DNA from 2 places in the Iodobacter arcticus genome. Region 2 is predicted to be linked to the other one. Evidence: riboswitches for the same ligand, from Rfam matches in the RefSeq annotation. Region 2 holds a riboswitch; the other holds the start of a gene.
What was found. A riboswitch is a leader RNA that binds a small molecule or an ion and turns the genes downstream of it on or off. The one in region 2 is predicted to bind glycine.
Positions count from the first base shown of each region.

Region 1: it holds a riboswitch for glycine, as region 2 does, so the genes downstream of both, ACFQNF_RS20685 (L-serine ammonia-lyase) here and gcvT (glycine cleavage system aminomethyltransferase GcvT) in region 2, are expected to answer to the same signal.

Region 1 is NZ_JBHTBQ010000047.1:36,953-40,362, reverse strand. Features, by position in the region: gene ACFQNF_RS20690 (hypothetical protein) at 1-91, opposite strand, end outside; gene ACFQNF_RS20685 (L-serine ammonia-lyase) at 150-1,550, opposite strand; glycine riboswitch at 1,923-2,007, opposite strand; gene ACFQNF_RS20680 (nuclear transport factor 2 family protein) at 2,178-2,615, opposite strand; gene gspG (type II secretion system major pseudopilin GspG) at 2,970-3,386, shown strand.
Region 2 is NZ_JBHTBQ010000009.1:92,922-96,331, reverse strand. Features, by position in the region: partial or broken gene ACFQNF_RS05870 (IS3 family transposase) at 13-1,191, opposite strand; glycine riboswitch at 1,540-1,635, shown strand; glycine riboswitch at 1,637-1,734, shown strand; gene gcvT (glycine cleavage system aminomethyltransferase GcvT) at 1,788-2,882, shown strand; gene gcvH (glycine cleavage system protein GcvH) at 3,072-3,410, shown strand, end outside.

The DNA.
Region 1 (3,410 bases), on a different contig from region 2:
TAGAGTGGCTAAACGCCGCATCTGCATCACTCATCGATTCTGCAGGTAAAGCCCAGCCCCATACCGCTTGTGGGTGAGCAATGCCCGGCACATCGTGGTGGCTAAAAAAACGGCGGGTTTCCCCGCCGTTTTCTAGATACTCTAAAAAATCAGCACTCCACGATATTTACCGGCAATTCAATCATATTAATTGCCAAGCCACCGCGGGCGGTTTCTTTGTATTTGGTGTTCATATCGCGGCCGGTATCGCGCATGGTTTTGATCACGCGATCAAGCGATACAAAATGTTGGCCATCGCCGCGCAGCGCCATACGGGCGGCGTTAATCGCTTTAATTGATGCCATGGCATTGCGCTCAATACATGGCACTTGCACAAGGCCGCCAACCGGATCACACGTCAGGCCCAGATTATGCTCCATGCCAATTTCTGCGGCGTTTTCGACTTGCTCAGGCGTACCGCCCAAAACTTCTGCCAGCGCACCTGCGGCCATCGAGCAAGCAGAGCCCACTTCACCCTGACAACCCACTTCTGCGCCAGAGATAGAAGCATTCAGCTTAAACAAAATACCTATCGCGCCCGCAGTCAGGAAAAATCGCACAATGCCATCATCACTCGGGTTCGGTGTAAAGCGAGCGTAATAATGCATTACGGCAGGGATAATCCCTGCTGCGCCATTGGTAGGCGCAGTCACCACCCGACCACCCCCTGCGTTTTCTTCGTTGACGGCCAGTGCGTATAAATTTACCCAATCGAGCACGGTAAGCGGGTCGCGCAGCGCGGCTTCAGGGGATGCCAGCAGTTTTTGATACATATCGGCAGCGCGGCGTTTTACTTTTAAGCCGCCAGGTAAAATGCCCTCATGCTCGCAGCCCCGTTTTACACAGGCTTGCATCACCGCCCAGATCTCCAGCAGACCAGCGCGAATTTCATCTTCGGTGCGCCAGGCCAGCTCGTTTTCTAACATGATCTGGCTAATGGTTTTACCGTGACGCTCGCACAGAGCGAGTAGCTCGGCACCGCTCTTAAACGGGTGCTTTAGCGTCGTCACGCCGGGCGGATTAAAGCCCGCATCCACGGCGGCTTCATCCACCACAAAACCACCACCTACCGAGTAATAAGCGCGCTTAGAGAGACTCTCGCCTGTCACATCAAAAGCTTCGAAAGTCATGCCATTCGGGTGAAATGGCAGTGTTTTGCGCTTATGCAAAATGAGGTGTTCGGCCTCAATAAATTGAATTTCATGCTTGCCAAGCAGATTTAACTTTCGGCCTTCACGAATGGCGGCGACCATCTCATCCACCTTTTCGGTGTCCACAAGGCGAGGTGATTCGCCCTGCAAGCCGAGTAAAACCGCGATATCCGAGCCATGGCCTTTGCCCGTGGCACCTAGGGAGCCAAATAACTCGCTTTTTACTTTGGCGACTTTCTCAAGGATGCCGTCTTTCTCTAAACGACGAGCAAAGGTACGCGCAGCCCGCATCGGGCCAACGGTGTGCGAGCTGGATGGGCCCAGGCCGATCTTAAATAAATCAAATACGCTAATTGCCATTTTATGTATCTCGGGTAATGCCTGCTGCTGCGCTGAGTGCATGCTCGAGTCGCTTGCAGGCTATTGTTAGATCTGTTTTTTAATAGATTGTTTTTACGGTATATCGTTCAGCTTAATCGCAAAATGAAGCGACTAAGCGTTGTTGTTTTTCACATGCTGGTGAGCAAGCTTCACGACTTAGCGGATGTAATCCATGGTTAGAAGTGCAAAGCGGCTACGTTTGAACAGGGCGTAGAGGATAACAGTGCCCGCTCAGCGTAAGCCGAACGATGCCCCTCTGTCCTTTTGCCTGAGAGATTGCGGCACGATGCAGCACATCGGCCATGCTTCCTTCGGCGAGGCAGGCTAAACCTACCTTCTCTCCAGATTGCCAACGCCATCACAGTTCTTTTGCCTGAGAGTTTCTGGGGCGATTCCCCTTCGGCGCTGTGCTAACAGTCTCTCCTGCAATGGCTGCGGCAAGTCTTGGCGATCAAACCAAGCATGGCCGCGTGGCAGCAGCCAATCTATTGAAGCTTGCACTGGCTGTCAATTCATGATTAGTACTAAGCTCAATAAAAAGCCCCACGCTGACAATAAGCATGGGGCTTTTTAATAAATAAGCAGCAATACGGCTGCTTAAATCACTTAAAACATACCATTGCCATTGGCATCTTTCTCTGGCACGGCCTGAATCACATCCCAATGCTCGATGATCTTGCCATTTTTAACGCGAAAAATATCCACAATCGCCACGCCACGCTCACCGGCTTTATCTTGGGAGTGAACATGCAACATCACCAAATCACCCTCTGCAATCACCCGCTTAATCACAGCACGGGAATTCGGTGAATTAGCTTTTATATAACGAATAAAATCCTGCAAAGGCTGCACACCATTCGCTACTTCCGGATTATGCTGAATATAATCTTTAGCAATAAACGGTAAAACACCCTCGGTGTCCAGCTTATTAAATGCAATATCGTAAAACTTAAGCACCAGCGTTTTATTTTTCTCTTCCTTAGGCCCGGCCATTGCCGTTGCTGCCAGCAAACCTAATATCATCGTAATAAGTAATTTTTTCATCTTAAATATCCTTTAGCTGCGTATTTAAACAAAAAGCAAAAAATGAAGAGCGCCCGCCCTGCAAACTATAGCTATTTCTTAAAAACATCACACTCTATCACCCAGCTACGGTAACAAAAATTAGCCTCCCATAGCCAGTACTCATACCACCTTACTAACTAGCAAATTAGTCAATTCACAGCCACACAATCTACTCTACTCAGCCAGTCGTAATGCGTACCTCAAGCCCGGTATTTTTCCATCTAGGCAAAAGCCGTGAAAAAGGCTTGATCCCGCAAGAAGCGCCGTATTACGATGCGGGGATAGAAGATGAAAGGCGGCTCCTGCTAGCCTTCACGGGAAGAGACAAAAAAAATGAAAAATCATCGCCTGTCCAAAGGTTTCACCCTGCTGGAATTACTCGTTGTTTTGCTGATTATTGCCCTGCTTGCCGGTTACGTTGGCCCCAAGCTGTTTGGTGAGGTAGGCAAAGCCAAGACTAAGACTGCGGCAAGCCAGATGAAATCGATTGCCGATGCGCTCGATCATTACCGCCTTGATACCGGCCACTACCCAAGTACCGAGCAAGGCATCAATGTGCTGACCAAAAAGCCAAGTGACGAGCCAAAGTGGCAAGGCCCTTATTTGATGAAAGACGTGCCGGCAGATCCTTGGGATAGGCCTTACGTTTACAACAAACCGGGGGAAAACGGCCGCGACTACGATTTGCTGACCATGGGCGCAGACGGCAAAGCCGGTGGTACAGGGGAAGATAGCGATGTTAGCTATTAACGCTTAAGGCGGGTGCAAGCCGCC
Region 2 (3,410 bases):
GACACGCCTCACTCAAATTCCAACCGCTTGCCTGCTGATCTTTTGTGCAAACGCGACCGGAGATAGATTACCCAAGCGTGTGTGGCGCCGCTGGTGATTGTAAAAAATTTCGATGTATTCTCGAATCGATACTTCTGCCTCAAACCGGCTGCCGTAACTGTGATGGTGCACCAACTCATTTTTCAAACTATTCCAAAAGCTTTCCATCGGCGCATTGCCGTAGCAGTTCCCACGCCGCGACATCGATGCCTGCAAACCAAACTGCTCAATCAGCTTCCGATAGCTATGCGAACAATACTGGCTACCCCGATCTGAGTGCAGGATTAAGCCGGCTTGCGGCCGCTTCCATTTCACGGCTTTCTACAGCGCTTGGCCGACTAATTCCTGAGTCATACGTGATCCCATGGCATAGCCGACAATCTCGCAGGTAAAGACATCCTTGATACCTGCCAAATACAGCCAGCCTTCACCCGTCGGGATATAGGTGATGTCACTCACCCAGACTTGATTCGGCTCAGTGGGTTTAAATTCCTGATTTAGCAAGTTATCTGCAACCGGCAGAGCATGGTTTGAGTTCGTCGTAGCTTTGAATTTACGCTTTTGGATGCAACGAATGCCTTCTTCACGCCGCAGCCGGGCGATCCGGTCACGACCCGCCTTAATGCCTTCTTCTGCTAGTTCATCCTGCAAACGCTTGGTGCTATAAGTCCGTCGAGTCTTATTGTGTGCGGCCCGAATCTCTACCCGTAAACGCTCATTCTCTAGCGAACGGCGGCAAGGTGGTCGCTTCTGCCAGGCGTAAAAACCACCGCGAGATACCGCCAAAGTCTGGCACAACAACTTGACTGGATATTGAGATTGCCATTGCTTCACGAACACGTACCGGGCAGTGACTCCCTGGCAAAGTACGCTGTCGCTTTTTTTTAAGATATCGCGCTCTATTCGGGCTTCGGCCAGCTCTTTGCGTAATTGCCAAACCTCGGCCATCAGGTCAGCGGCACTGGGTATCACGGTCGGTGTAGAAGGGGTTTTGACTACTTTGCGGGCTTGTGTGACTCAATACGCCAGCGTGCTCTGCTTCATACTCAAACGTGCTGCGGCCTCGGCCACTGAAAACCCTTGCTCAAACACCAGCTTGATCGCTTCCGCCCGAAATTCCAGCGTATGGCTTTGCGTTATTCTTTTGCTCATTTCTCACTCCTGTTGGTTCAAAGTTTACCAAACAAGCGTGTCTACGGAATTCAGACTACCTCATCGAATCGAATCGAATCTTCCAAATGTGCAACTCTGCTCGTCATACTTTATCATTAAGAAAAAAAGCAATTATCCATTGAACAGCATTGGGGAACAGCATTGGGGACAGACCACAGTTAATTTGCTGAATAGCGCGCCTGGCCCCCCCCCCCTTTAGCCCAAAGAAAGCCTCGCTCATATTTGAGCGGGGCTTTATGGCGTTTAAATACCCCAAAATCATAAGTAATGTGCACATCAGTTTGTACATGTAAAAATTGACAAGCGGCGCCTAAGTGGTTAAATTTCGACCACTAAAGAGGAGAGAGTACCTAGGGAAAACCCTTGGTGCCGCCGAAGGCGCAACGCCCGCGAACGCTCAGGCAAAAGGACTCTTTGGCATCAACACTCTGGAGAGTGGCGTGCACAACGCCCACCGAAGGGGCTAACAAAACGGATCGTCATGAACCGTTTTGGAATCTCTCAGGTACCAAGGACAGAGGGGCCGCTGCATATAAGAAGCCTAATCGGCTTGCAGCGCTATGCCCGAGAGCGCCATGTCCGCCCAACTCCACACTACCCCACTCAATGCTGCCCATCGTATTGCCAACGCCCGTATGGTCGATTTTGGCGGCTGGGACATGCCCGTAAACTACGGCTCGCAAATCGAAGAACATCACGCCGTTCGCACCGATGCCGGCATGTTTGATGTGAGCCATATGCGTGTGGTGGATATCAAGGGTGAACAAGTTCGCGCCTTCCTGACCCGCGCCATCGCCAATAATGTGGCCAAGCTTAAAGTTTCCGGCAAAGCGCTCTATTCTTGCTTGCTCAACCCACAAGCTACCGTCATCGACGATTTAATCGTTTATTTCTTTGCCGAAGATTACTTCCGCCTTGTGGTTAACGCGGGCACGGCTGACAAAGATATCGCATGGATGCAGCAGCTTAATACCGAATGGAATACCGGCCTCACCATTACCTCCCGCAATGATTTAGCTATTTTGGCCGTACAAGGCCCCAATGCCCGCGCTAAAGTTTGGCAAGTTTTGCCAGAAACCCAAGCCGCCAGCTCAGACCTCAAGCCTTTTAATGCTGTGCAAATTGGCGACATCATGATCGCCCGCACGGGCTACACCGGCGAAGACGGCTTTGAAGTGGTACTGCCTGCTACGCAAATTGAAAATTTCTGGAATCAACTGATCTCCGCTGGCGTTCGCCCATGTGGCCTTGGCGCACGCGACACGCTACGCCTAGAAGCCGGTATGAATTTATACGGCCAAGATATGGACGAAACAGTGAACCCGCTGAATGCGGCACTGGCCTGGACGATTGATCTGGTTTCCGAGCGCGATTTCGTCGGTAAAGAAGCCCTGCTGGCTCAAGGCCAGACCCAACAATTCCTAGGCTTATTGCTGCTAGATAAAGGCGGTGTACTGCGCGGCCATCAAGTGGTGCACACCGAACACGGGACTGGTGAAATCACCAGCGGCACGTTCTCCCCTAGCCTGCAACAATCCATTGCGATGGCACGTTTACCGCTAGGCGTTGCGATCGGCGACACCGTACACGTAGCGATCCGAGACAAAAAACTAGCCGCCCGCGTGGTAAAAATGCCTTTTGTACGCAACGGTAAATCACAGCTTTCATAAAAACCTAAGATCTGTAGGCACAGAGAACACAGAGAAAAACAAAACGAGAACGGAGAGAAAACACACCGTTTAAGCTTTTACTTAATCGGTTTTCTCTGTGTACTCTGTGTTCTCATTTTTTCTCTGTGTCTACAGAACTTTTTGACCTTACACAGCACACAACAACACACCCCATACCGGAGCACTTTTATGTCTATCCCTGCAAATTTGAAATTCACTGACACGCACGAATGGCTTCGTCTTGAAGAAGATGGCAGCATCACCATCGGTATTACCAACCACGCGCAAGAAGCGCTGGGCGATATCGTGTTTTTAGAATTGCCAGCAGCTGGCACACGTTATGCCAAAGATGACGCTTGTGGTGTGGTTGAGTCGGTTAAAGCTGCTAGCGATATCTACGCGCCATTGGCGGGTGTGATTCTGGAAAGCAATGACGACTTGACCAATGCTCCAGAACAAGTCAACACCGACGCTTACGGCGCATGGTTATTCAAAATCACCCCAGACAACGCAGCCGACCTCGATGCC